4 regions of the Empedobacter falsenii genome follow, and region 3 is predicted to be linked to each of the others. Evidence: riboswitches for the same ligand, from Rfam matches in the RefSeq annotation. Region 3 holds a riboswitch; each other region holds the start of a gene.
The links. A riboswitch is a leader RNA that binds a small molecule or an ion and turns the genes downstream of it on or off. The one in region 3 is predicted to bind S-adenosylmethionine.
Positions count from the first base shown of each region.

Region 1: linked by a shared signal. The riboswitch ahead of FH779_RS11135 (hypothetical protein) and the one ahead of FH779_RS08485 (homocysteine S-methyltransferase family protein) in region 3 are both predicted to bind S-adenosylmethionine.
Region 2: linked by a shared signal. The riboswitch ahead of FH779_RS15755 (TonB-dependent receptor plug domain-containing protein) and the one ahead of FH779_RS08485 (homocysteine S-methyltransferase family protein) in region 3 are both predicted to bind S-adenosylmethionine.
Region 4: linked by a shared signal. The riboswitch ahead of FH779_RS11055 (hypothetical protein) and the one ahead of FH779_RS08485 (homocysteine S-methyltransferase family protein) in region 3 are both predicted to bind S-adenosylmethionine.

Region 1 is NZ_CP040908.1:2,397,945-2,405,583, forward strand. Features, by position in the region: gene FH779_RS11120 (DUF6266 family protein) at 1-370, opposite strand, end outside; gene FH779_RS11125 (hypothetical protein) at 771-1,259, shown strand; gene FH779_RS11130 (alpha/beta fold hydrolase) at 1,305-2,099, opposite strand; SAM-I-IV-variant riboswitch at 3,058-3,152, shown strand; gene FH779_RS11135 (hypothetical protein) at 3,251-3,805, shown strand; gene FH779_RS11140 (PaaI family thioesterase) at 3,854-4,276, shown strand; gene FH779_RS11145 (DUF4269 domain-containing protein) at 4,273-4,803, shown strand; gene FH779_RS11150 (VOC family protein) at 4,892-5,578, shown strand; gene FH779_RS11155 (AEC family transporter) at 5,659-6,573, shown strand; gene FH779_RS11160 (dienelactone hydrolase family protein) at 6,689-7,435, opposite strand; gene FH779_RS11165 (putative signal transducing protein) at 7,516-7,639, shown strand, end outside.
Region 2 is NZ_CP040908.1:3,370,018-3,377,656, forward strand. Features, by position in the region: gene FH779_RS15745 (M43 family zinc metalloprotease) at 1-2,041, opposite strand, end outside; gene FH779_RS15750 (APC family permease) at 2,157-3,446, opposite strand; gene FH779_RS15755 (TonB-dependent receptor plug domain-containing protein) at 3,516-5,903, opposite strand; SAM riboswitch class I at 5,957-6,060, opposite strand; gene FH779_RS15760 (aminotransferase class IV) at 6,119-6,718, opposite strand; gene FH779_RS15765 (aminodeoxychorismate synthase component I) at 6,702-7,639, opposite strand, start outside.
Region 3 is NZ_CP040908.1:1,828,722-1,836,360, reverse strand. Features, by position in the region: gene FH779_RS08510 (LIC_10190 family membrane protein) at 1-1,124, opposite strand, end outside; gene FH779_RS08505 (metal-dependent transcriptional regulator) at 1,130-1,786, opposite strand; gene FH779_RS08500 (TonB-dependent receptor plug domain-containing protein) at 1,893-3,947, shown strand; gene FH779_RS08495 (hypothetical protein) at 4,088-4,393, shown strand; gene FH779_RS08490 (homoserine dehydrogenase) at 4,450-5,631, opposite strand; SAM riboswitch class I at 5,758-5,856, opposite strand; SAM riboswitch class I at 6,302-6,400, shown strand; gene FH779_RS08485 (homocysteine S-methyltransferase family protein) at 6,444-7,442, shown strand; gene metH (methionine synthase) at 7,430-7,639, shown strand, end outside.
Region 4 is NZ_CP040908.1:2,381,534-2,389,172, reverse strand. Features, by position in the region: gene FH779_RS11080 (cadherin-like domain-containing protein) at 1-857, shown strand, start outside; gene FH779_RS11075 (hypothetical protein) at 865-1,377, shown strand; gene aceA (isocitrate lyase) at 1,529-2,806, opposite strand; gene aceB (malate synthase A) at 2,884-4,470, opposite strand; gene FH779_RS11060 (helix-turn-helix domain-containing protein) at 4,588-6,075, shown strand; gene FH779_RS11055 (hypothetical protein) at 6,128-6,379, opposite strand; SAM-I-IV-variant riboswitch at 6,423-6,522, opposite strand; gene FH779_RS11050 (ABC-F family ATP-binding cassette domain-containing protein) at 6,591-7,639, opposite strand, start outside.

The sequences.
Region 1 (7,639 bases), 570 kb from region 3:
CCGTATCTATCGTAGGTTGCAAAAAGCCAACCAGATCACCTTTTGATACCAACACACGCTCCAACACAATAACAGGCAAATCATTCACCATGTCCAATGCATTGCTCAGCGTATAAGACGTCGCAATGTTGTAGCGCGATTTTAACCCAACTCTATTCCCAAAATACAGATTAAGAACTGGACGAATTGGTTGCAAGAAACCAATCACTTTCTTGAATTTGATCTGCTGCATCAATTGCAAATCAGTAGGTCGCTTTTTCGATTTTTTTGGTAAACTGCGAATAATGTCTTTGCCACGCCAATTAACGCCTACTACAGTTCCCACTTTTCCTGAGAATCCACCAAGGATTCCTTTTTTAATTTCTGCCATAATTGCAAGTTTTTATTGTTAATATTCATAAAGTTAGCAACAGAAACAACACGATTTACAAAAACGCCATTTTGTGTCCACATTTGTCCGCTTCTGTCCACATTTGTCCACTTTTGTCCGGTTGCTTTTTATTCAATAACAGTATTGTAGCAAAATAAAAACCTCGCTAAACCTCTATTCATCATAGGTCGATGAAATTTGTATTTTTGGTCGATTTTTAGCTTGTTCGACCATCGTTCGACCATTGTTCGACGAACCTTCGGAAAAACGGCATTCTCGTCGAAGAACGGTCGAAGAAAACACGAACGAAAGTGGGAGGAAATTTGTTGAATTGTAGTTTTGCAACAAAGGGTTTGATAAGAGATTTTTGGTATATTTGGAAATATTATTGAAAAAAACAATGAAAACTAAATTTACATTAAAAGCATATATGCCTTTATTATTTTCACTTATTTTCTTAATCTTTTTTATCATATTTACTTATTCAGTGTTTACTTCACCATTTTATGATGATAAATTATTTCCAAAAATATTCTTACCTGTATTTTTTTCTTTTGCTACTATTAGTTTCTTTTATGGAGAATTTAGAACTAAATGTATAACAGTAGAATTCATTAATAATGATATAATTGTAGAACGTTTTTTTGGTGTTAAAACTGAAATTTATAAATCATCTGATATAAAAGGATTTAAAGTAAGCCATTTAAGTTCTAATAGTAAAACATACGAATATCTCTATTTATATAAAAATGAAGATAAAATTATTAAAATATCACAATTCTATCACAAAAACTATTTTGAAGTAAAAAGTGAAATCAATGAAAAAATAAAATATCTTGGATATGAAAAGTTGTCATATTTAGATGAATTTAAAGAAATATTTAAATAGTATTTTAAATTCCAAAAAAAAGCTCCTTCTCAGGAGCTTTTTGGATTATGCGACATTATTAATAAACTCTTTTTCGAGGATGCCATCTACTATTTTTTCAACCTCATCGATATTGGCTTTCAATAATTCGTTGTTTTCTATTTGTTCTATTTCATGAAACTGCACATGTTTGTTAAACTCTTGCAGTTTGGCGTAATAACGTTTCAATTCTGCTTTGTTGAACAAGTTTCCGTCCTTCACATAAATCACATGTATCTTCGATTTGATGTATTGCGAAACTTGCAATATATCGCCTCTATTGCGTGATATATCTATCGAATAAAAAATAGATTTCAGGTATTCGCTTTTGGCAGTTGGCTCTTTTACCAACCAATCTGTTGTCTTAGGACTTGCTGCTATCGGAATAATATTCAGCACCTTATTCGGAAACAAACAAGCCATTTCCCACGCTAATCCTCCACCTAAGTCTGCACCAATAATGGCAAAAATCTCGTCTACTTCCAATTCAAATAACGTCAACCAAAACAACACCGCTACATCGCGTGCTGTAATGTGATCGCGTGGAATATAGTCGTACTTTATGGTTTGGGAAACGCCATTTCCAGGAATATCTATACAGATTACCGTATACTCATTAAGATCAATTGCTTTGTTTTTCCCCATGACCCCATCCCAATGATAGGTACAATCTGAATCTCCGTGTAAGGAATGGTTAATCAAAATGACTGGAGCTGTTCCTAATGGAAGTCCAAAAAGTTGAAATGTTACCGAAACATTGTTTAAGATTGTGTTGTCCTCTAAGGGCCAAACTGGGATCGTTAATTGTTGTAAACTTTGCATTGTTTTTAATTTTATATTGGTAATTGTTGTTTTTGTTCAAAAAAAATCCCCATCGAAACTCGACGGGGAAACATAAAATATATTAAAAAATAAAATCTCTTTTTAGTATACATGACTTTCCCACGTCTGGATATTCCAAACCTGTTTGCGAATCGACATATATAAGCACGTAAACTTCATTTTTTAATTACTTTGTTATCCAAATGTATAAAATATTTTTCGGCAAACAATTAATTTTTTCTTAATTATTTGTAAAATTTTCTAAATCTCTATTTATAATAGCGAATTCGAAATATCTCTTGTTGAGAAAGCTTAGATTCTTCATTCCGCTAAAGCTCCATTCTGAATGACAATATGTAAAAAATATCTCCTTGAGGAGATTATAGAGGTGTTTTCTTAATGAGAAGCTGAAATAAATTCAACTTAACAATCTTTATTTTATTAGTTATAGCCTATTCTATAATTTGAATAAAAATTCGTCAATTCGAGTGATTTTTAGAAATGTAATGAATAAAAATTGTATCGAGAATAGAATTTTATCTTTTAAAACCTTATTCTCGATACAAAATTCTAAAAGAATTTCACTCGAATTGACGGTTTATATTGATAAAATTATCAGAATACATAACGGGTTCGTTACATTCTTTTTTATACAGAAGTATAAAAGTCTTGTCACCCTAAACTCATTTTAGGGTCACATCTAATTCAGAACATAAAAATTACAACCACATAGAGACATAGGTTTAACAATGTTGATGAATAGAGATAAATTGAAAAATGAATAAGTGAACTAGTATTACTATATATCTATATGGTAGAATATAAAAAAACAAATCAAGTAATTATTCAAAACTTTCTTCTCGAAACAAAATCCTATTTAGAATATTATTCTAAATAATCTTTTTAAAATAAAATTATTAGAATAGATTACTAGATATTCAATTTTTTATGTAGTTTTACACAGTATTTCGAATCGTAGAAAACGATACCAACCGAGAGGAGTCTCCACGGTGGTAAAACAATACGGGAGTTCATCCAAAAACAACGAAAAATCCCCTATTATCGAAATACAATAATTGTTTTATTTTAACTATTTATTGTATGTCACAAAACATTTCTGAGCTTAATTTAGCTCCTATATCAGATGAAAATTGGTCGATTTTATCAACCAACAATTACCTATTACAGTTCCTGCGCTAAAAGATCATATTGTCGAAGAATTCAAGAGAAGAGGTTTGGATTATCGTCATCTATACAATGTAAAAACAGATGAATTGAATATCAAACTTCCGCTTAGTTTGATTGATGGTTGCTTGTTCGAGCGTAATATTCCCAAACCGCCTTTGGTAGGTAATTTCTACGCTGTTGTACATAGATTGAGAAATTTTTTGCAACATAGCAAAGAATTGAACGGAAAACGTCTTAAAACGTTTCATTATATCTTCGATCAACTTTATTTACCTTATGAATTGATTGATATTATTTCGGAAGATGATGTCAAAAATCTAACTGAAGATGATGTATTTATTACCTTCAAAAACTCGAAACAACATTTCCCGAACGATAAGATTATCAATAAAATTCCGAAAAATAATTTATTGATTACCGTCGACAAAGGGAATTATTACCGCGGTTTGGATAAAGTAATTTTGTCGCATCAAAATACAATTATCAGAGAAGAAAACTTGAATAACGTAACTGCATAACTGAAATTGCTTTCGACAAATCTCTATATTTGTTGAAAGCAATTTTATATGACGTCAGAAAAAAGAGAATTAGTAGAAGCAAGTTTTAATCGTTCGGAAACCTTAAAATTTTATAACGCATCACTTATCGAATGCGAAACAGACTATGTTTCGATTAAGATTCCGAAACAAGAAATGATGACACGTAAACACGGAATGTTTAATGGTGCTATGATTGCTTCTTTGGTTGATGTTTCATCTGGTTATGCTGCTGTTTCTCACTATGACGACGATTGTTATGTGGTAACAGTTGAGTTAAAAGTGAATTATTTACGACCTGCTTTGGGTGATTATTTACTATCAAAAGCCTATGTGATAAAAGGCGGAAAAAAGATAAGCACCATACGCACAGAGATTTTTGTGGTTAACGAAACAACGAACAAAGAAACGCATGCTGCTACTTCTTTGGTAACTATGATGAGAATAAAATGATGCAAAATTTTCTTACCATTGATTATTTAGAACACGGAAATGAAATACAACACAATGTGTTTCATTTGTTGCGCAATCATCAAATTTTAGAAAAACTTGACACATACAAACCTATTGTAGTAGGTACAATTCCGATTGAAATCAATATTGAAAATAGTGACATTGATATTATTGGTGAAACATCTAATTTTGAAAAGGCCACAAATCATTTAACAGAGAATTTTTCTCATTATATTGAATTCAAAATAGATCAATTAATAAACAATAACGAAACTTGTTTGACGTGTAATTTTAGAATTGATACGTTTGAAATTGAGATTTATTTAGAGAATAAGATTCCAACCGAACAAAATGCCTATCGACATATGCTCATTGAGGCGAAACTACTTGAAAAATTTGACGAGTCATTCAAAAACAAAATCATCGAACTTAAAAAGAATGGTTACAAAACTGAACCTGCTTTTGCAAAAGTTCTTGAGTTAAAAGGTAATCCATATCTCGCCTTATTGGAGTATGAAGTAGATTAAACAGTTTTCTTATAACGCGATTAATTAAATCAATTCAACTTGTTACTTTCTTCTTTTTTGTTGATTTACTTTTATAAAAAATAACAAAATGAAAATAAGAGAATTACAATTATATACAAACGAGTTAGAAAAAACGAAATCATTTTATACGACTATTTTAGCTTTTGAGTTAATTGAAGAAAACGAAAATCAGTTTAGTTTACAAGTTGGTTGGACAAGATTAACTTTTATAAAATCGAACGAAGAACATATTTATCATTTCAGTTTTTTAGTTTGTAAAAATCAATTCGAAAAGGCATTTAATTGGATACAAAATAAAACTAAAATCCTAAACACCGATGCTGATCAACATATTGCAAACTTCGAAAATTGGAATGCACAATCTTTTTATTTCTATGATGGAGCTAGAAATCTTGCTGAGATGATTACACATTATAATTTAGCTTATGAGAACGATGTAGAATTTGATCAACATTCTATTTTAGGAATTTCTGAAATTGGTTTACCTACAACTGATATTGAAGCTACCAATCTGGTATTAGAAGAGAAAACAACATCTAAATTCTGGAAAGGAGATTTTGAAACTTTTGGTACTAATGGTTCAGATGAAGGGAAAATATTATTACCAAATTACTTTATTAAAACAACTTGGTTTCCTACAACTGATACAATAACTCCTACTCCATTTACAGCTATTTTGGAAAATGAAAATCATTATTCAAAAGTAATTTTCAATAATAATAAATTAAATATATCTAATCTTGCCATTTTATAAAAAATAAGCATTGAATAAAAAGTGATATCTTAAGGGTAAAAAAAAATGGGATTGTAACTTTGCATTCCAAATATCTAAAAATGGTAAACTTTATATTAATCGCAGTCTGTATAATCGCCGGAATGGTGTTTAAAGCAACAAAATCTATACATCCTGATGCTCATAAAGGGATCAATACATGGATTTTATATTTGGCTTTACCAGCAGTCTCGTTTAAGTATTTACAAAAAGTAGAATGGTCGCAAGAGATGCTATTTCCTATCTTTTCGACTGTCATTATAGCCGTTGGAAGTTTGTTTTATATGAAATTCTACAGCAAAGCAAAAGGGTATTCGGAGCGTTCGAGAAGAACATTAGAATTGGCAAGCGGCTATAGCAATACATCTTTTATTGGTTTCCCTTTGATCTCAGCATTTTATGGAGAAAAGTATTTGAGTATTGCTATTATTTGTGATCAAACCATGTTTTTATGCTTGTCAACCATCGGAATAGTTTCTGCGTTAAAAGGCGGAAGTAATGGATCTGGAGCAATAGATTCTAAATTTATCTTGAAACGATTATTTACTTTCCCACCATTTTTGGGTTGTATTAGTGCATTGATTTTATCTCAATTTATCGACTTATCTCCTGCCGAACCATTCTTCGACAAATTAGCTGCAACCGTAGGTCCATTGGCTTTATTTTCGGTTGGATTGCAATTAAAGTTTAATGGTTGGAGAAAATTATGGTCACAAATTTCGATGTCTATGGTTTACAAATTAATGATTGCGCCTGCAGTTGTAATGCTTTTAGCCATCGTAATTGGAATAAAAGGTGATGTGGCTAAAATCTCTATTTTTGAAGCTGCAATGCCTACATTAGTGACATCGAGTATTATTGCGGAACAATTTAAACTCAACACCAAACTAACCAATTTGACTATTGGTATCAGTATTATTGTAGGCTTTTTTACAGCTGCTTTTTGGTATGAAATGATACAATTGTTTATTCAGTAGATTTACATATTACAGTTTTTATTAAAATTGTATCGAGAATTAAGATAAATTTTATCTTCTAAAACCTTATTCTCGATACAAAACTCTAAAAAGAATCTCACTCGAATTGACGGTTTTATTTCAATACTTCTTCTAAAAACAATAATGTATGTTTCCAAGCTCTATCTGCCATTAATTTATTGTAATCAGGTGATTCTGGATTGGTAAACGTGTGTTTTGAATTTGCGTAAGTAATCATTTGCCAATCTGTTTTTCCTTCGTTCATTTCAATTACTAAATTCGAAATATCTTCGGGTTTTACAGATTCATCTTCAGCAGGATGTTCAATCAAAACTTTTGTTTTAAGAGGAATATTTTTTCGAGCCAAATCTTTTGCTAATCCACCATGAATAGAAACAACGCCAACAACAGCTAATTGTGCACGAGCAGCTTCTAATGCGCCTGTTCCTCCAAAACAATAACCAATTACAGCAATTTTACTTGGATCTGCACCAGCTTTGATTAACTCTTTCAACGCCAAATCAATTCGTTTTTGATAAGCTGCATAATCAGACTTGTATTTTCCTGCTATTTTGGCCGCTTCCGCATTATCTTTCGGATTGTTTCCTTCTCCATAAATATCTGCAACAAACGCAATATAGCCTTCTTTTGCTAAATCTATTGCAGCTTGTTTTGCTTCGTTATCAGCTCCTTTCCAAGCCGGTAAAATCAAAACTCCTGGACTTTTCTTTGTTGTGTTATCAGTTACTAAACCGTTCAATTTTTGCGAACCATCTTTATAAGCAACTTGTTTTAGGTTTTGCGCATGTGTCGTATTCATCATCAATACAATTAAAAATAAACATTGAATTACATTTTTCATCTACTAAAAAATTTAAGACATTAAGATAAAAAGAACTAATTTTATATCGGATATTGAATTGAATATTTAACACAATTAGCATGGAACTTATTACATTAAAAACATTTGAAAGCCCTATTGAAGCACATATTTTACGTTCGAAATTAGAAAGTGAACAAATTGATGCTTTTGTTTTTGATGAACATTCGGTTGGGATGAATCAGT
Region 2 (7,639 bases), 1.5 Mb from region 3:
TCTCGAAATTATATGTTGCAGGATTTTGTAAATTACTATTTGGATATAACGGATCATTTACAAACAAACTTGCAAACTTATTCGTTTGTTCATTATAAATATAAAAACGTTTATCTAAAGTATTTGGCGAGAAACTACGTACATTTTGACCATTTACTGGAGACGACCATAATGTTGCATCATTAAAAATCATCGGTTTACTATTTGTGATTGCTGTGAAACTTCCTGTATTTGTTACAGCATTTGTTTGAATAACATTTCCTCCGTCTTCAATAATAAATTTATCAGCAGTTAATTTATTAATGATTTCATTTTCAACTTTCAAAATAGCATTAGCTTTTACTGTTATAGAACCTGATTCTAATGCTAATTTCGATGTAACAATATTAGTTGATAAAGATAGATCTCCTTTTACAATAGCTTCTTTTGTAGCATCTGGTAATCCATTACTCCAAGCTGTTCCATTCCAAATTGTATTGTTAGATTTAACAGTTACTGCATAATCTTCAATTTCACCACGAGTTCTCACACCACATGCTTCAAAACTTGCAGTTTGAGAATCTCCTATAATTCGTAATCTAAGAGGCGTATCTTTAACGGCTCCATTTGGAATCACAACAGAATATGTATGTGTTTTATCTACCCAAACATTTGTTTCACTTGCAACATTACTTTTCGTTAATAAAATCTCATCATTTGTAAAAACTCCATCATTGTTCAAATCTAAATAAGCTATAAATGACATTGCATTTGGTGTCCTCTCTGTAAGTTTTAATTCATAAGTTTTTCCTTCTAGAATATCTGTCGAATTATTTTTAATTAGACATGATTTAGAATAATCGTTATAATAATTATTTGTTCCATCTTTTGGTGATGAAGAAACGTCAATACTTCCAAATTGCACTCTAGTCATTCCATATCCATAACTACCTTGAGCTACTGTTGAAGCATTAGGAATACAGCTCTGGGTTAATGTTATTTGGTTATTATTATCAATTGGTTCTAGAGCTTTTGAATTTAAAAGAGATCTTCTATATTGTAAGAATAATTCAACTGATCTCTCTACTTGTCCTTGAGTAAATTTATTACGATAGCTTCCATAATTCATTACGTTTGTAACAACATTATCAAAAGGTTCATTTGTACAACCATTGATAATTGCACTTGTAGGCTGAGAAACTCCATAAACTGAATAATAATAGTTTCCATTTATTGTAGGTGCTGTATCCCAAACAAGATCTCCTGTTGTGTATGGATCATCGGCAAAAGTTGTTTGACAAGCAGTAGTTGAATTCTCTTGTCCAAAAGTATGATACAAACCAAGTGCATGTCCAAACTCATGTCCTAAAGTAGGCTTATCTTTTCCTACTACTCCTGCGTGGTGATAAGCTCCATCGACATCACCTCCTGCTGCTCCAAATAAATACGCATAACCATTAGTTCCTCCTCCAGAAGTTCCATTAAAACCATCTATTTTATTCGTTACATATATATTATAGTAACTTGTTGGATCCCAACGACTCATTTGTCTTAGTTCAGTTTCAGTAACACCTTTTGTACCACTAAACTTTAATCCAAAATCATTATAATCCTGATTATTAGATAAATTAAAACGTACAATTCCAGTTGTATTTTCACAATTAGGATTACGTTTTGCTAAAACCAAACGAAAAGGGAATGCAGTACTATTATTTCCTGAATAATAAGTATTAGCATACAACTTGTTAGTAAAATCTATCCATTCTACAATTTGAGCATCAGAAGGATTTCCTAAAGTTCCTAAAGTTGATTTATCTGCAAAAACATGAACCACAACAGGTATTTCATAAATTTGTCCAGCTGTTTTGTTAAGAAGTTTTCCGTTTTTAGTTGCTAATGCAATTTCTCTCTCAGCAATGTTAACCATTTGCTGTACTTGAGGATTTTCCGCCAAATATCTTTTATTGACTTCATCAAATGAACAATATTCTTGTGCATTGACCAAACCTCCAAACATACTTAACGAAGCTAAGAGATTGAAATAGAGTAATTTTTTTATCATACTAATTTATGTTAATTAATATGTTAAAATTCTATATAATAAATGAATTATCCGTTTATTAAACGTTTAATTTATTTTAAACGTTTAATTATTCTTTTTATCTTAAGATTTATAGCTAATTTTTCTCTTTCTCAATTCTCTTATCAAAATAGAATAATACAATTCCTAATGCGATAATTCCTAAACCAAATAAACTTTCTTTTGGTTTTTGCATCAAAACGAAATAACAGATGTATAAACTAAATGCTAAAAATATCGCAGGTAAAACATAAAAGAATTTACTTTTGATAATGGTTAATTGATCTTGTTTGATAAAGAACGCTGTACAAACTGCCAATGTGGCCAAAATTTGTAAAACAAACGATGTATAGGTAAAAATCACTTCAAAATCTCCTGAAAAAATAAGCAAAATACTAATTGTTGTATGCACCCAAATTGCACGAACCGGAATTCTATTTTTATTCTCTTTTGCCATAAAATTCCACAATTTATTTTCGCGCGCGGTGGCTTGTGTCAAACGAGAACCAATCCACAAATAACCGCTAATCGTCGCAATCAATTGCAAAGCAATAAAGCAACTCACCCATTTCACATTATTTCCAAGTAGATTGTCGAACGAAATATTTGCAACATTTTCTTGTCCAGCCAAAGCTGCTGATGATGCATGTTTCAAGAAAATATAATTTAATAAAACATAAGAAATCGTGACAAAAATAACGCCTATAAATAACGCTTTTGGTAAATTCCGTTTTGGTTGCTCAATTTCTTCTACGATATATGAAGCAGAATTCCAACCTGTGTAAGCAAAAGTGACATAAACCAAAGAAGTCGCAAATGCTGGAAGTAACAATTCACTTTTCCAAGTCGAATCAAAAAGTACCGCGTTTGGCTCAACTGCTGGAGCAAAATAAAAACCTAAAGCAATTAAAACGATGATAAATATAACTTTAAGAATAGTAAAAATATTCTGAAATTTACTACTCAAATTTAGACTGAATGATTGAAAAACTGCGACAATCAAAATCATAGCTATTGCAAATTCTTTTCCTAAATTCAACCCAAAAACATTGAGGTATTTTCCCATTGCCAAAGCCGCTAAAGAAATTGGAGCAGAGAAGCCTACAAACAAAGAAATCCAACTTGATAAATAACCAAAAACGGGATGAAATGTCCGAGATAAATAAATATAATCTCCTCCTGATTGTTTAAATTTTGACGCTAATTCCGAATAAATAAATGCGCCAATCAACGCTAAAAATCCTCCTATTAACCACAATAATAAGATAGAAGTTGTATTTTTTAGATCAGAAATTTGATAACCCAAACTGGTAAAAACACCTGTTCCGATCATATTCGAAATCACTAAAGCTGCTGCGGTTTTCCAACCAATTTTTGAATGTGCCATACACAAAAAAGTGCCAATTGAATGTTTGAATTTACATTAAAATTGACACTTAGAATATTTTATTATTGATTAAAATTTAAAACTTGCGCGCGCAAAATAATACGCTCCTGTCATCCCCATTTGCACCGGCGCATACGGAAAAACTCCATAATAAGAATTTTCGTAAACTTGTTTGTCTGGGAAAACATCAAACAAATTATTTGCACCAATTGTAAAGTTGAAATTCTTTGTAATATCATAACCAATCGAAGCATCCGTCACCACTTTTCCCGTGTGCTCTTGGATACTTCCCCAAGGATATCCATCTTTAGTCACTTTTCCAAAATACGTGTTACGTACCATAAAATTGAATCCAGAAATTGCATAATTCAATCCTAAAGTTGCTTTTGTTTTTGGGCTTAATGATTCGATAATATTGACTTGATCAGGACCAAAAAATTCTTCTGTTGGAATTGTCAAAGCTGTTGGAAAATGATAACCGACAATCTTTGTTTCATTGATATTTCCTGATAAACTTGCATTCAATTTTCCTCGACCTAAACGAGTATCATAGGAAATTACTAAATCCAAACCTTTGGTTTCAGTATCAATTGCATTCGTAAAAATACGCGCTGTCGCTACATTATATTTTTCTAAAGCAGGATCTGTAATATCAGAAGTCAAAACAATTCGGTCATCAACTTTTATAAAATATCCATCCAATGTGATAAATAATTTTGAAGTTGGACGAAATGTTAAACCTAAACTTGCATTGATTGATTTTTCTTCTTTCAATTTATCCAAACCAATTTCTTTCGACAATTCAGACTCATTTCGGATAATTCCTTTTGTTACCAAAACTTGATCACCATTATCATTCAAGAATAAATCAGTATATGAATTACTGAAGTATTTTTGTTGCAAAGAAGGCGCTCTAAATCCTGTCGAAATTGCTCCACGAACCGAATATCCTTTTGCGTATTCATATCGCATCGCTAATTTTCCATTGATTGTACTTCCAAAATCTGAGTAATTTTCGAATCGTCCAGCTAAATCAGCTGTAAAATCTCCAAATTTCAATTCTCCATCTACATAAGCCGCAACTGAATGACGATCACCTTTTACAGCATTCAATGGAGAAAATCCTACAAAAGATTCAGATCCAGAACCTGAGTAAGAAGCTTCATCTCCAGCTTCGATTTTATATTGTTCAAAACGATATTCTCCTCCAAACGCTAAACTAACATTTTGATTGATTCGTTTCGAAAAATCTAAATTGACTGTATTTTGCAAAAATTGATGTTTCCCTGCGTAAAAATCGGTTGGAGAATTTAAGCCTAATGATTGATTAATTGAATTTTCTAAATCATATTTGAATGAATTTAAACCAAAAGTATTACTCAATTCAACTTTCCATCCATCATATGAATAACGTAATCCTGTCGAATTTGAATAATCATTTACATTAGATTTTAAGGTAGCTTGAAAACCATTTGGATAAATTTTTAACGCATCTTCAGACAATTCGCTTGGTAATCTTCTAAAACCAAATCCATTTCCTTGACGTAAAGAAACTCCTCCAAATGAATAAAAATCTAATCGATCATTAATCGCCGTTTCAGCATTTACAAAAAATTGTTGATTTTTGATTGCCGCATCTCCAATTTGAAATCTAAAATCTTTTCTCGAAAGTCCTAAAGCAGCAATTTTAGCATCATCCGCAGCTCTTGCTGCATCTGGATCATCTGCAAAATCGTATGCGAAATTATCTCCAAAAATATCTAAATTATGATCTTTTGAACGATTCGTTTTCTTGCGCTCACTTACAACCGCCGAAAAAACAATTGAACCTGATTGTCCTAATTTCGTTCCATAACTTCCGTTAAAATTGTATGTTTCTCCATCATTTCGAGAAGTCTGACCATACGTTAAAGACGCGTCACCACCTGGTTTAGATTTCAAAACAATATTTACAACCCCCGCAATCGCATCAGAACCATATTGCGCAGCTGCACCATCACGTAAAACTTCAATTTTATCAATCGCTGAAATCGGAATTGCGCCTAAATCTGTTCCTACAGAACCATTCCCTACCGTATTTTGGTAATTCACCAACGAAGTTGTGTGACGACGTTTTCCATTAATCAAAACCAAAACCTGATCTGGCCCCATTCCACGCAACGTCACAGGATCGATATGCTCCGTTCCATCGGCAGATGATTGACGAACCGAATTAAAAGAAGGAATAACCACATTCAAAATATCATTCACACTCAATTGAGGAGAAGACGTTTTCAATTTCTCAACATCGATAATATCGACAGGAACTGACGAATTAACCACCGTTCTTTCTGATGTACGACCACCGATTAAAATAACCTCGTTAAGATTTGTTTCCTCCTTTTCAACTTCTTGAGCGAAAAGTGTAGATGCGCAAATAAATGCGAATGAAGCAAGTAAAAATTTGTTTCTTTTCATTTTTAATTTTCATAAAACTTTCAAGAAACCAACAGATAAAAGTGAAATACTTTTACTCATCTTTCCCTCTAATAGGTTGGATTTAGCACCTTAGATTATAAGTCATCTGGTTGCTAAGGTTTCACAGGGCCAATCCCTCCACCTTTCTTGATAAGTTATGCAAAGGTAATGTTAAAAAATGAAAATGCAAATAATACTCTATCAATTTTATAGAGTTATTGAATTAACAATGAAATATCTAACTCTTGACTTTCGTTCAAATTCATCATTGCATTGATTCGTTTGAACGATTTGAAATTAACTAGATCTGAAACCTTTATATTTTTCTGAATGATTTCGCCTGATTGCAACAAAGCTTCTCTCATTGTTCCTTTCAACAAAAAACTTCGTGGCGTGGTCCATTGAGAACCGTCAAAAAAAACAATATTCGAATAAATACAATCGGTAATATAATTTGATTTTATCAACACCAAATCATCTGTTTTTGATTCTTTTAAATATTCATCAAAAAACCAACGATCTAAATATTTGTAGGAATAATCAATTTTATTTTCGATCTCAAAAAGTTGAATACTTTCAATTGATTTGATTTGATACGGTTGAAATTCTACCGTTTGAATTTCTCGATCATAAACAATTCTAACTTTATATTTTTCATCCGTTAAATCTGTTGGAAACTTAATAATTTCGTTCAATAAAATCGGATTGATTTCAGTAAAATTATCATTTCTTGTCCGATCAAATCTCGCTTGATGAAATTCTAAATTTCGAAGTTGTTTATTCACACAACAAATCGATTCAATAAATTGGAACATATACTTTCTGAATTAATTCTTCGTATTCTGCTTTCGCTTTGCTTTTTGCCGTTATTCCTCCTCCACTCTTGAAAAACATTTCACCTTGATTATTTTCAATGAAACGAATCATCACAGCACTATCAAGATTTTCGCCATCAAAAATGCCGAAAACACCTGTATAAAAATTTCGATGATACTTTTCGGCTTCTAAAATAATTTCGACGGTTTTCTTTTTGGGCGCACCACAAATAGAACCAGCAGGTATAAGTTGATCGAAAATCGTTCCTAAGTTTTGGTAATAATCATCGTTCAAATCACCTTTTATCTCAGAGCTTACTTGCAAAAGTGTTGCATCATTTGTCTTCACCTCATCGATATATCGATAATTTGTCACCTCAACATTTTCTGAAACAAGACTCAAATCATTTCTAATTAAATCGACAATTGTAGCATGTTCGGCAGCTTCTTTTTCATCATTTAAAATGAGTTGTTTTGCATTTGGAATCGAAGCATCAATAGTTCCTTTCATTGGATTTGAAAAGATTTTTTGATCTTCAATTTTCACAAAACGTTCGGGAGAAAAACAAACAAATTCGTCTTTATATTTCAATTTATATTTTGCTTCAGAAAACTGAAAAATTTCGTCTAAAGTCAAATTCGTTTCGATTTTTGTTGGAAGAGTTAAATTCGTTAAATATGAATTTCCAAACAAAAGATTATCGTGAACATAATTGAATTTTGGCAAATATTCGTCAAAGGAAATCGGGAATTTATTGAATTTAAAATCTTTCTGAAAAGATTCTTTTTTTGGCGAATCTATTTCAAATTTTATCTCATCAGGTAATTCATTTAACGGAATTACTTCTCCATTTTCTTTCAAAAAATCGATCATAAAAAAAAAGGGAACTTTTGCAGCTCCCAATTCATTCATTTTCGTAA
Region 3 (7,639 bases):
AATATTAACGATTTTATAAAATAATTCTTTTTATAGAAGCCTATTAACAAATTGAAAATTGTTAAACAAATAATTAAAAGAAAAATTATTGTTCGAGAAGATGATTGAAAAAAAATAGCTTGAAAATATTCAGTTGTATTCATTCTTACTACTTCTTCAAAAGTAAACGAATCTTTAAGTGGAATAAATTTACCGTTCTGTGCAGATAATTCATATAAATGATGCGGTGAAGCCCATTTCAAACCTTTTATTGAAGAAAATTCTAAAGGAAACAAAGGATTTGCAGAAACAATAACTCCTTTACAACAAAATAATAAAGCAATAAAAATAAGTAAAAATAAATTCTTGTCTTTTAAATTTTTGTATTCTTTATTTCTTAAATATTCAATTCCAAAAAATAAAATTAATACAATACTTATTGGTTTAATTACAAATAAAATAGCAGCGTAAAAAAGGTAATCAGATGCTTTATTTTTATAACGTAAATATTCGTTGATTAATAGAATCGTAAGAACAAAAACAGGAAGATCTGGTGAAGGAGTATTTAGAAAAAATAAAAAAAGGAGATTAAAAATGAGAAGTTTTTTTTGCTTCAATTCGAAAACATAGAGATTGAAGATTAAAAATAAACAAAAATTTAATCGATAATAAATATCCAATGTTTCGTTAATAGAAGCTTGCAAAATATGCCAAAAACTATTTTGCGCCAAAACCCATTCAAAATTAGAAAGCCCTTTTACAAAACCAGCAAAATCAAGCCATTTTATTGTCGGAATATAATACCCGAAATGATCTAAAATAAAAGGATACGTAACGGCAACCAACAATCCAACAAAAATAAAAGCATAAAAATATCGTGATATATTTTTCAGTTTCAACAAACTTCGCTTCACTTCGTTTCTATGATAAATTAATGATAGAATCGCAATTGAAATTAATACTACTTCGTATGTAAAATTTAATGGAAGAAAAAATGCGACGAAAAAACTTATCAACCCAACACCTATCATTCCATTTATAACTGTAAACGATATAGTTGAATTTATTCGAGGGAAAATTTTTTGGAATAAAAATCCAAATCCTAAAAAATAGAAAATTAAGGCGATTGATAAAAAAAACTGCAAAACCATTATTTACCTAACAATCTTGAAGTTACATGATTACTAAATGATTCAATTTCATTTGATTTTAGAAATTTAACTTTCATTGTTCCATCAAAATCTTCGACTGAAATGATTTCAATTTCATCATTCAAATGAATATTTTTTGAATTCAAATATTTCAAAAATTCATCAGAAGAACCAATGACAGCACATATTTCTACTTTGTCACCTTCTTTAAATTCTGCCAACTTTTTGTAATTGATAATTTCTATTTTTCCGTTTTTATCTGGAATTGGAGAACCATGCGGATCGAATTTAGGAAAATTCAATAATTCGTCCATTTTATCGAAAAAAATTGAACTTTGAATATGTTCTATTTGCTCAGCAATTTCATGCACTTGCTCCCAGCCAAATCCCATTTTATCTACCAAAAACATCTCTGTCAATCGGTGTTTTCTTACAATCAAAGAAGCTTTTAAAATTCCTTTATCAGATAACCGAAGTGGTTTATACGATTCATAAATCACCAATTCTTTTTCAGCTAATTTTTTCATCATACTATTTACAGTAGGCATTTTTATTTCCAAATGCTTACTCAAATCCTTCACATTCACTTCTCCTTTTCCATTTTCAGAAAGATGAAATAATGCTTTTAGGTAATTTTCTTCGACCAATGAATTCATAGAAACAAATATAGTTGAAAATTAAGTAAAATTTAATAATTCATTTTTAATAATATTTTTGTTAGATTTGTCTAACTTTTTAATTTGATTATAAATTTCACTTGATATGAAAACAACATTTTATTTATTCATTGCTTTAACCTCCATTCTATCATATGCTCAGGAACAAAAAGATTCTATTTATGTAAAAGATCCTTCAGAAAATTTAGATGAGATTGTAGTTACAGGAACAATGAAAGCTGTGAGAAAGTCTGATAGTCCAGTTCCAATTGAAATCTATACACCGAAGTTTTTTCAAAAAAATCCAACACCTTCATTATTTGACGCTGTACAATTAATAAATGGTGTTCAACCGCAATTAAATTGTAACGTTTGCAACACAGGTGATATTCATATTAACGGAATGGAAGGTCCTTATACCATGATTTTAATTGATGGAATGCCAATTGTTTCTTCTCTATCTACAGTTTATGGTTTGAGCGGAATTCCGAATTCTTTGGTTGAACGAATAGAAGTCGTAAAAGGGCCAGCATCTTCCCTTTATGGAACAGAAGCTATGGGAGGTATAATTAATGTAATTACCAAATCTCCTAAATCTGCTCCAAAATTATCTTTGGATGCTTTTACAACTTCTTGGTTGGAAACCAATCTTGATGGTGGATACAAATATAATTTAGGAGAAAAGGTAAATGGTTTATTTGGCTTTAATTACTTTAAATATGGAAACAAGAAAGATAAAAATAACGACGGTTTTACAGATGTAACATTACAAGATCGCATCACGTTATTCAATAAATTTGATTTTGAACGTCAAGAAAATAGAACAGCATCGGTTGCTTTACGTTATTTATATGAAGATAGATGGGGAGGTCAAATGAATTGGAAAAGAAAACTACACAGAGGAAATGACGAAGTTTATGCAGAAAGCATTATGACAAATCGTTTTGAAGCGATAGGAATGTATCAATTACCTCTAAAAGAGAAAATAATGGCTCAATTTTCTTATAATTTTCATCAACAGAATTCATTTTATGGTACAGAATCGTATCAAGGAAAACAACAAGTTGTTTTTGCTCAAGCTTATTGGGATAAAATAATTGGACAACATAGTTTACTTTTAGGAACTTCATTCAAGTATACTTATTACGATGATAACACAAGAGGGACTGGAGAATATGATGAAGATAATAATCTAATCAAGAATAATCCAATGAACACACCGATTCCTGGTTTTTTTGTACAAGACGAATGGGCTTTGAATACTGAAAATAAACTTTTAATTGGTTATAGATTTGATTACGATAAAACACATAAAGGAATACACTCTCCAAGAGTAGCTTACAAATTTTCACCTTCATCTCATCATACTTTAAGAGCAAGTTTTGGTACAGGATTTCGTGTTGTGAATGTTTTCACAGAAGATCATCGTGCATTAAGTGGAGCTAGACAAGTAGTTTTTGAGAATGAATTAAAACCTGAAAAATCATATAATGGAAATATTAATTATGTGTTCAAACTACCAACTTCTTTTGCAGCTCTAAACTTTGATTTCACAACATTCTATTCTTATTTCACAAACAAAATTATTGCTGATACAGATACTGACGAAACAAAGATTATCTATGACAATTTAGATGGATACGCAATATCTCAAGGAGTTTCTTTAAACATAGATGCAACATTTGACTTTCCTCTAAAAATAATGCTTGGCGCAACCTATATGGATGTTTACAAAAAAGAAAATGGCGAAAAAGAAGTTCAATATCACGCACCGAAATGGTCTGGAAATTTCTTAGCAAGTTATGCATTCAAAAAAGGTTTTACTATTGATTTAACCGCCAATTATAATGACAAAATGAAATTACCTCGCGTAGAAAATGATTATCGACCTGAATATTCAAAGCCAACTTTTATTACCAATATTCAATTAAGTAAATTATTTAAAAATAATATTGAACTCTATGTTGGAGTAAAAAATATTTTTAATGTTTTACCAAAAGGCGATGTTATTGCTCGTTGGTGGGATCCATTCGGAGAACCTGGAAATGGTGTTACTCCTCCTAAAGGAAGAAACGATGTTATTTTTGAGCCAAATGATTACAGCTATACACCTATGCAGGGAACAAGAGGTTTTATAGGTGTTCGATACAATTTACGCTAATGAAAATCTGGTACTTCATATTCATTTTATCTTCATTGAATCTTCAAGCTCAGATTTCAATAGAAAAATTTAATTCAATTTTTAATGAAAATCCTAAACCAATTCTGCTTTATTTTTCTACCAATTGGTGTAGTTACTGCATGATTCAAAAGAAACAATTAGAAAAAGATGATGAATTACTTCAAATTCTGAACAACGACATTTATTTTATAGAATTTGACGCAGAAACGAATGAATCAATTATTTTTTTAAACAAAAAATATGAACCTAAATCGGATAAAAAAACTCACCCATTTTTAGAAGAATTTATTGATAAAAACGAACAAATTAGTTATCCATACTGGGTTTTAATCTCAAAAAATTTTAAAATTGAAATGACTTATGCTGGATTAATTAAAAATAAACCACTAAAACTTTTATTGAAAAAGTATTTACAAAAACCTTGATTTTTAGATTTACAAAAAAGCCTCAATTAATATTGAGGCTTTTTAATCACAAAAATTTACTCAAACGCAATTATCGAAAGTTTTGGATTTTCAATAATCTCTTTTTGTTTGAGCTTTTCTATATCAATCACACCAACAATGTGATTATAATTTTTACTTTGATAACGCTCTTCTATTTCATCAAAAATGTTTGAAACATCATCTGCTTGATTCTCAAAACCGATGTAAATTCTCTTTTTTCCTGTTTGATTAAAAACTCCTTCTTCTTTGTTTTCATATTTTCGAATCGAATATTGATAATCATATTTTAACGCAGAAATATCACTCAAAACGGCAGAAGAAGTTGGGAAACGCCCTGCTCCTTTTCCATACAAAAATTGTTCATCCGAAAGCGAACTTCCAATCAAAACACCATTATATTCGTTGTTTACAAGTGCAATTGTTTTATTTAATTCAACAAAAGTTGGTAAAACTGTTGATGTAATTTCACCTGTTTGATGATTAATTTTAGAATTCGCAATCAACTTTATAGTATAATTTTTTTCTTTCGCGTATTTAAAATCTTCCACTTTCAACGAAGTAATTCCTTTTCGAATAACTTGATCAACATCAATCTTTTTACCGAAAGCATGCAACGTAATAATTGCTAATTTACTCGACGCATCAAAACCTTCTACATCAGCCGTTGGATCAGCTTCTGCAAAACCACTTTCTTGCGCTGCTTTTAAGGCATCTTGATACGACTCATTTTCATTTGCCATTTTCGTCAAAATGTAATTTGTTGTTCCATTTACAATTCCAGAAACATAATTCAATAAGTCATTATCAAAATATTCTTCTAAATTTCTAATAATCGGAACTGATCCACAAACAGATGCTTCATAAAGAAAAGAAACATTATTTTTTGCTTGCAAATCCAATAATTCTTTGTGATGATCGGCAATCAATTTTTTATTTGCACTTACCACATGTTTTCCTTTATTGAACGCTTTTATAATGATATCATGCGCCGCATCAGCATCCGAAATTAACTCAACAACAACATTTATTTCATCATCATTTAAAATATCATCCGCATTAGTCGAAAATAATTCAGACGGAGCATTTCTAGGTTTAGAATTATCTTTAATCACAATTTTTTTAATTGCAGCATTCAATTGTGGTTTTTCTTCTAAAACCTTGTAAATTCCTTCTCCTACAACTCCAAATCCGAACAATCCGATATTTATTTTTTTCATGTATTCTTTTGTTTTAATAATTTTTTATCAGAGAAAAGTGAAGAAAAAAAATGGTTCAATCGCATAAAAACAATTGAACCATTTTGAATAAAGAATATTATTGAATGATTGGTTTACAGTAGTTTTTATTCATCTTTCCTATAAGGATGGATTTAGCACCTTGATTTGTTAATCAGGTTGCTAAAGTTTCTTTGGGCCATTTCCCTCCACTTTTCTTGATAAAATGTAAATTTTAATGAACTATTTCTGAGGACAAATTTAGGTGAAAGAATTCTATATATCCAAATTAATTTCATCTTTTTAATTTAATATTTTCCGTAATTAGTAATAAAAACACACAAATTATGAATTTTATTCTATAAATATCAATATGTAAAAATAATTTTCTAAAAAATACAATTAAAAGAAAAAACAAATCTTAATATTTTTTCAAGAAAACCTTTTTATATTAAAAATATTCTAAAAACGATTAGTTTTAACAATTGATTAAAATATTATTTCTTTAAAAATAGCATTTTAAAGAATAATTTTCTAAAATAAATTTCAAAAATGACCTATTAGAGATTTTGAACTATTTCAAACAAAAATTATTTCTATGAACCAAATTCTAAACTCGTTTTTTTCAATCTTGATTTTTTTATTTTCAATACTTTAAATAATTTTGCACATAGCTTTATAAAGAAAGATGGAGGGAATAGGCCCGTTGAAATCTTAGCAACCCAAAGTATAGTTGGGTGCTAAATCCTACTCAAATAGAGAAAGATAAGGACTCACCTCACACTTCTTCCCATAAAGCTTTTAAAATATTTAGAATGAAATTAGACGATATACTAAAAGAGCGTATTGTAATTTTAGATGGTGCGATGGGAACAATGATCCAAAAGCATAATTTACAAGAAGAAGATTATCGTGGAGAACGATTCAAGGATTTTCATACGTCTTTAAAAGGAAATAACGATTTATTGGTTTTAACGCAACCGCAAATTATCAAAGATATACACAGAGAATATTTGGCTGCTGGCGCGGATTTGATCGAAACAAATACGTTCAATGCCAATATTATTTCTATGGTTGATTATGATATGGTTGATTTGGTTGATGAATTAAATTACGAAGCCGTTCGTTTAGCGAAAGAAGCGTGTGAAGAGTTTTCTACGCCAGATAAACCTCGTTTTGTTGTTGGCTCTTTAGGTCCTACGAACAAAACTGCCTCTATTTCGCCACAAGTTAACGATCCAAGTTATCGCGATGTGGATTTTGATTTATTGGCAAATGTTTATTATCGTCAAGCAAAAACAATGTTAGAAGCTGGTGCCGATATTTTACTTGTTGAAACTATTTTTGATACTTTAAATGCAAAAGCTGCATTTTATGGAATTCAAGATGCGATAGAAAAAACAGGTATTAACGTTCCATTAATGGCTTCTGGTACAATTACAGATAAATCTGGACGTACGCTTTCTGGACAAACAACCGAAGCTTTCTTGATTTCATTAGAACATATTGATTTAATTTCAGTTGGATTAAATTGCGCTTTAGGTGCAACAGATTTGATTCCATATTTGGAAGTTTTAGCCGAAAAAGCTCCATTTTATGTGAGCGCATATCCAAATGCTGGTTTACCAAATGCTTTCGGTGGATACGATGAAACTCCTGAAATGATGCGAGATTTTATCAAACCCTTCTTGGATAAAAAATTGGTAAATATTTTAGGTGGATGTTGTGGAACTACACCAGATCATATCAAATTGATGGCAGATTTAGCAAAAGAATACGAACCTCGAAAAATTAATGTAGAATGTCAGGCGTAAAAATTCAACTTTCTGGATTAGAACCTTTAATTGTACGTGAAAATTCAAACTTTGTAAACGTTGGTGAACGTACAAATGTAACTGGTTCTAAAAAATTCTTGCGATTAATCAAAGAAGAAAAATTTGAAGAAGCACTTCAAGTTGCACGTGATCAAGTAGATGGTGGCGCGCAAATTATCGACATCAATATGGATGAA
Region 4 (7,639 bases), 550 kb from region 3:
ATGGAGTAGCATCTCCTGGAACATCGATTCCTAAAACGATTAAGATTAATATACCGCCTTGTACAACTACTGTAAAAGGATCAGACTTTAGTGTCGCAAATGGAGGTGCTCAAACTTTTACAATGCCTGCAACAGATTATGGTTTTCAATTTGATATTTACACATTAGATAATTCATTTATGTTAAATATTAACGGTACTGATTTAGCAAATGAAGAAATAGATTTTCAGGTAAGTGGATCGAAACAAAATGTTGAGTTCTTAGATGGAAGTAGACACGGAGTAACTTCAGGTGTTGAACAGATTTACGATATTATTGGAGATAAAAATTTCCCAATTATTCGAGTGAAGATCTCGGAGCTTGGAGTGTTAACATTATTAGCTAGAAAATCTAATGCTGATAAGAAGTTGTATGAGATGAGATTCTTTGGTAAAATATCTGGTAGTACAACAATTAATGCAGCATTTAATTCAATCACATGGAATACAAATATTGATAATACAGTTAAAGCTACACAAAAAGTAATTGGAGCTACTAGTATGTCTGGTTATGGAAGTGGATTAAAAAAAGTAGTTTGTCCGTGTACTAAAGCGCCACAAACAGGAACACCTACTGGAACTACTAAAGTAGGAATATCTACGAATACAATTGTTAGTCCTAATTGGCCATCCGAAATTCCTAATGGAGCACTTGTTTTGGATTCTAATACGAAGGGAATGGTGATTACTCGTGTGAAAAATGTTGTTACAGATATAAAGGCACCTATAGAAGGAATGATTGCTTATGATGAGACAGATAAATGTGTCAAATTATATAATGGAGATAATTGGGATTGTTTAAATAATGCATGTAACTAATATAATGATGAATAAAATAATTTTTACTTCATTACTTTCTACCTTACTTTTTACAAATGTTAATGCTCAAATGATAATTGCTGAAGAAGGAAATTATCCGACATCAGTAATAACAGAATCTACACTTTTGCAGTTTGAAGATAATAATTCAAAAGGGATTATTCTTCCAGCAAATGATAGCGCGCCTCAAAACCCTTCAAATGGAACTTTTGTATTTGATATGAGCGATATAAAAGTTAAAATGTATGAAAATGGACAATGGGTTAACCTAACTGATAGAGGTAATTATCCATATGGTTATAATGATTATGATATTGGGGAAGGTGTAATCATTGGAGCTGAAACCTCTACAGCAGATGGAGTTTTGGTTTTAGAGTCTCCAGATAAAGCGCTTGTTTTACCACGAGTAAATAATTTATCTACAGATGTTGTAAGCCCTTATCCTGGTATGATGTGTTACGATTTAGCATCTAAAACGGTGGCTATTTTTGATGGAGTACAATGGAGTTATTGGAACTAATAACTAAATTATATTATTACTAAACATTTAAAAAATTCGAAGGAAGAAATTTCTTCGAATTTTTTTATTCATCTGAAAATCTGTTTGGTAGATATAATGAAATAAAAAAGGACGTAGTTGCGGTACGTCCTTTTTAATTGAAAAGTATGTATTAGAATTGTGCGGCTTCCGTACTTTCGGCCATAGCCGTAGTAGACGAAATGCCTTGTTGCACTGTGTTTTGTACGTAATCGAAATATTGTGTTCCTACAAAAGATTGGTGTTTTACAGCTGCAAAACCTTCTTCTTGTAACGCAAACTCTCTTTCTTGTAATGCCGAGTATCCCGCCATTCCTTTGGCTTTGTAAGCACGTGATAACTCGAACATAGAGGTATTCATCGCATGGAAACCTGCTAAAGTAATGAATTGGAATTTGTATCCCATTTCAGCTAAATCTTCGCGGAATGTTTCCATTTGAACTTCTGTTAAATGTTTTGCCCAATTAAATGATGGGGAACAATTATAAGCTAACATCTGATTTGGATATTTTTCTCGAATCGCTTGTGCAAATTCTCTTGCCATTCCAAGATCTGGATTAGATGTTTCCATCCAAATTAAATCAGCATAAGGCGCATAGCTTAAGCCTCGATTAATTCCTTGTTCCAAACCATTTCTCACATTGTAAAAACCTTCAGAAGTTCTACTTCCTTGGATGATAAAAGGTTGATCTCTTTCGTCAATATCCGAAGTAATCAAATTCGCAGCTTCTGCATCAGTTCTGGCAACCAATAGAGTAGGAACGCCACAGACATCTGCTGCTAAACGCGCTGCAACCAATTTGTTAATTGCTTCTTGTGTTGGAACTAAAACTTTTCCACCAAGATGACCACACTTTTTGGCTGATGACAATTGATCTTCGAAATGAACGCCAGCAGCACCAGCTTCTATCATTTGTTTCATCAATTCATAAGCATTCAAGTTTCCTCCAAATCCAGCTTCAGCATCGGCAATAATCGGTACCATATAATCAATGTTTCCTTGTTGGGTAACAGATTGTATTTCATCGCGACGACGCAACGCATTATTAATACGCTTTATCACCATTGGAACCGAATTGGCTGGATACAATGATTGATCTGGGTACATTTCTGCCGAAAGATTTGCATCTGCAGCAACTTGCCATCCCGAAAGATAAATTGCATCCAAACCAGCTTGCACTTCTTGTATGGCTTGATTACCATTCAAAGCGCCTAAACCCGCCATAAATGGCTTCGAATTTAAGCCTTCCCAAAGTTTCTTAGCACCTAATCTTGCTAAAGTGTAATCGATGTCCAAAGAACCTCTTAATCGAATTACATCTTCTGCTGAATAAAGACGAACAATGTCTGTCCAGCGTGGATTAGTTTCCCAATCCTGCCGAATCTTTTGAATTCTTTCTTGATTGCTCATAATTGTGTTTTTTGTGTTTTGTTTATGAATGTGTGTTGTGTGTGTATTTCTTTTTGTGTGTGTCTGGTTATAAGGGCTTAATCAATATACTTATAGGCTTCTAATGTTAAAAATTCGGTAAACTTGTGCGATAAAACTAATTCGTCAAAGATTGAAATAGCTTCTTCAAATCTTCCGTTCAAATAGTTTTCCTCACCAACTAATTCTTTTATTTTTTGAACCTCTTCGGCTCTTAATTTTTTGTATTTGTCACTGTTAAATTCGCATCCGTTTTCTAACGTAATCGACTGGCTTAACCATTGCCAAACCTGCGTACGAGAGATTTCTGCTGTTGCTGCGTCTTCCATTAAGTTATATAAAGCTGCGGCTCCTTTTCCAGATAACCAACTTTCGATGTATAAAATTCCGACATTAATATTGTCTCTAATTCCTTGTTCTGTAACTGTTCCTTTTGGCAATTCTAACAAAGCCTCGGCAGTTGTTACAACATCTTCTCGCTTATTGTCAATTTGATTAGCTTGTGGCATATATTCGTCAAAAATATCTTTTGCGACTTTTACCAAAGCAGGATGCGCAACCCACGTTCCATCGTGTCCATTTTTTACTTCGCGAAGTTTATCATTCTTCACTTTTTCAAAGGCAATTTCATTGGCTTTTTCATCATTCTTAATCGGAATTTGAGCAGCCATTCCACCAATTGCATGTATGTTTCGTTTATGACAACGTTGAATAACTGCTTGTGAATATGCAGCCATAAAAGGCGAAGTCATCGTAACTTGTGAACGATCTGGAACAATAAAATTTGGGTGTTTCTTAAATTTTTTGATATAAGAAAATATATAATCCCAACGACCGCAGTTAAGGCCTGCGATGTGGTCTTTTAATTCGTAAATAATTTCATCTAACTGAAAAGAAGCTGTTATAGTTTCGATCAAAACTGTAGCTTTAATCGTAGCTTGTGGAATGTTTAAATAATTTTGTGCGAAAACAAAAACATCGTTCCACCAGCGTGCTTCTAGGTGATGTTCTAATTTAGGAAGATAGAAATAAGGCCCACTTTGCTTGGAAAGTAACGTGTGTGCATTATGGAAAAAATATAAACCAAAGTCAAATAGTGAGCCTGATATTTCTTGTTTATCTATTATGATATTCTTTTCATTCAAATGTAAACCTCTCGGTCTTACAAGCAAGACAGCAGTTTTTTCGTTTAAATGATACTTTTTTCCATTATTTTCGAATGAAATAGTACCATTTACTGCATCTCTTAAATTTTGTTGTCCTTGAAGATTGTTATCCCATGTTGGAGAATTACTATCTTCAAAATCGGCCATAAATGTTTTAGCGCAAGAGTTTAACGCATTAATTACCATTTTACGGTCAACTGGACCAGTTATTTCAACGCGTCTGTCTTGTAAATCAGCTGGAATTGGAGCTGCTGTCCAATCACCATTTCTGATTTCCTTTGTTTCTGACAAAAAAGTTGGAAAATTCCCCAAATCAAAAAAGATTTGTCTTTCTTGTCGATTCGCTAAAAGTTCTAAACGTCTTTCATTGAAATTTTTGTGTAAAGCTGTTAAAAATTTAACCGCTTCGGTTGTCAAAACATCTGGATAACTATCCAGCTTATTCTGCGATAATTTTAATTCACTTGTAATAGTATCCATTTTTTGTGTTTTTGTTGTAATTTTGGTTTTGGTTATTCGAGCGGAATTTTACTTCCAGCGAACGTTCGCTAAATTATAAAAATTCGTTTACATTTACCAAATATTTTTGAAAAAATTATGCAAGAAGAATACATTAAATTAATTTTTGGGTTAAAACTAAAACAAGTTAGAACGGCTAAAGATTTGTCATTGTTTAAGTTATCTAAGTTAACTGGACTTTCGAAGTCGTATTTGAATGAGATCGAAAAAGGTAAAAAATATCCAAAAACTGATAAAATTGTTGCTCTTGCCGAAGCGTTGGAAATTCCTTACGATGAGATAGTTTCCTTAAAATTAGATAAAAATTTAGCACCAGTCGCTGAGATTCTACAATCAAATTTATTGCAAGAAATTCCTTTGGAACTCTTCGGAATTGAAGAAAGAGATTTAATTGAGATCATTTCTAACGCCCCAATGAAGGTAAATGCGTTTATTTCTACGTTGATTGAAATAGGTAATAATTATAATCTTACGCGCGAAAGTTTTTTCTTGGCTTCGTTGAGGTCTTTTCAGGAAGCAAATGATAATTATTTTCCTGAAATTGAAAAATCAGCAAAAAGTTTTTTACAAGAATATTTGATTGAATCAGAAGATTTTGTGAAAAATGAAACGATGGAGGAAATTCTGAAAGAGGAATATAATTATACCATTCTTTATGAAGATTTCACTTCTTTAGGAGGGAAGGATTTAGCGAAATTGCGTTCTATTTTTATCAAAGAGAAAAAACTTTTGTATATCAATATCAATTCTGACAATGATCAAAAACGATTTATTTTAGCGAAAGAATTAGGCTATAATTACCTTGATTTGAAGGAACGTTTGTATACATTTTCGTGGGCAAGTTTCGATAATTTTGATCAATTGTTAAACAATTTTTATGCATCTTATTTTGCTGGAGCGTTGTTGTTACCAGAAGAAAAATTGTTGAAGGATATGCAGAATTTGTTTGCTATAGAGCATCATGATTTGTCTAAATTTCAAGAAATTCTTGGAAAATATACCGAATCTCCTGAGACGGTTTATCAACGAATGACAAATTTGTTACCCAAACATTTTAATATTCGTGATTTGTTTTTCTTGCGTTTGTCAGCAAAAGTTGGCTCAAATTCATATAAATTAACGAAAGAACTTCACCTTAATCAACAACAGTCGCCACAAGCAAATGAAACGGATGAGCATTATTGTCGTCGTTGGGTTTCGTTAAATGTTTTGAAAGAATTGGAAAAGCATCAAGATGATCATCATGAGATTTCTGCACAAATTTCTTTGTATCCGTTCAATAATAATCAAAAATATTATGTAATTTCTTCAGCAACGAAAGATCCATTCAATCCAAATTATTTAAGAAGCGTAACGATAGGTGTGTTGTACAAATCAGCACAACGTAAAATTAAATTTATGAATGACCCATCAATTCCTGTAAAAGAAGTTGCGGTTACATGCGAAAATTGCGGGATGAAAGATTGTGCAGAACGTGTTGCAGAACCAATTCGTTTTGAAAAAGATATCCGAAATAAGCGATTAAATGTTACGATTAATGATTTTATAAAAGAGCAGAGTAAGTAATATTGTCTACCATAAAATATAAAGGAAAACTTGAAACAAGTTTTCCTTTTTTTTATGTTTGATCTAAATATTCTAATCTATTTTCAATTAATACTACATAATGTTGAAGCGAAAATGTGTTTCCTCTTTCTATGGTTGCGCAATCAAAATTACGGTATTGTAATTCGTCAAATAATGTTTTGACATAACATCTTCTGGCAGAATTCCAGGAACTATTTCCTACATTTTGATTAAAGCGATCGACTAATTCGTTGTCAGTTAATTCACGGAATAATACGACAAATTCATTTTTTAGATTTTCCATTGTTTTAATTTTTTAATGATAAAAACAACAGGATAGAGTAGAGAATAACCTTTTATTTTGGCGTTTGCCCTCATTCTATACCACCGTAGCGCGGTTTTGGCTCGGTTGGTGTTCTGATTTTTCAGAAACTCCTGATGATTGATAGAATAAATGTACAAATAAATTTTTAAAACAAAAAAAGGAACTCAAAAAAAGTTCCTTTTCAATATTTTTATTCGCTTAATTCTAACCAACGAAATTCTTTTTCTTCTAATTCGTCTACAATTTTTTGTAGTTCATCTCCAATAGTTGCGATTTTGTCATAACCTAAATTTGGGTCGGAAAGTAAATTCGTTAATTCTTCTTTTTTGGCTTCAAGAATTGGTAAAGATTTATTGATTTCTTCTAATTCTCGTTGTTCTTTAAACGATAATTTTTTTGGTTTTGTCTCTGCATTTTTCTCTTTCGATTCAACTTTTTCCTGAATAACGATTTCTTTTTCAACCTTTTTATCTTCAGTTATGGGCTTGTTTTTATTCTCGATGTGATATTCTGTATATGTTCCCATATAACGAGAAATTTTTCCTTCGCCTTCAAAAATCATTAATTCATCGACCACTTTATCCATAAAATATCTATCGTGGGAAACAACTAATAAACAACCTTGATATTCTTCTAAGAAACTTTCAAGAACCGTTAAAGTAGGTAAATCTAAATCGTTTGTTGGCTCATCAAGAATCAAAAAGTTAGGATTTTTATACAAAATTGCCAATAATTGCAGACGTTTTTTCTCTCCACCACTCAACTTTGAGATAAAAGTATGTTGTTGTTCTGGCGTAAATAAAAACATTTCTAAGAACTGTTCTGCACGCATTTCTTTTCCATTAGAAAGAGGGAAAAAATCTGCAATATCTTTCACAAACTCAATGACACGTTCGTCGCCTTTAAATTCTATCCCATCTTGTTTAAAATGTCCAATATTTAAGGTTTCTCCACGTTCAATTGTTCCAGAATCCATCGTTTCGATTCCTTCTAACATTTTCAAGAAAGTGGTTTTTCCAACACCATTTTTTCCGACTAAACCAATTTTTCCACCACGAGCGAAAATATAAGAGAAATCATCTAAAATTTTCTTTTGACCAAATGCTTTCGAGACATGTTCCATCTCAATGATTTTTTGACCCAAACGCGTCATCACCATCTCTAATTTTACTTGTTGATCGACAATTTTATGTTTAGCCACTTTTTCAGTATCATAAAACGCATCAATACGAGATTTAG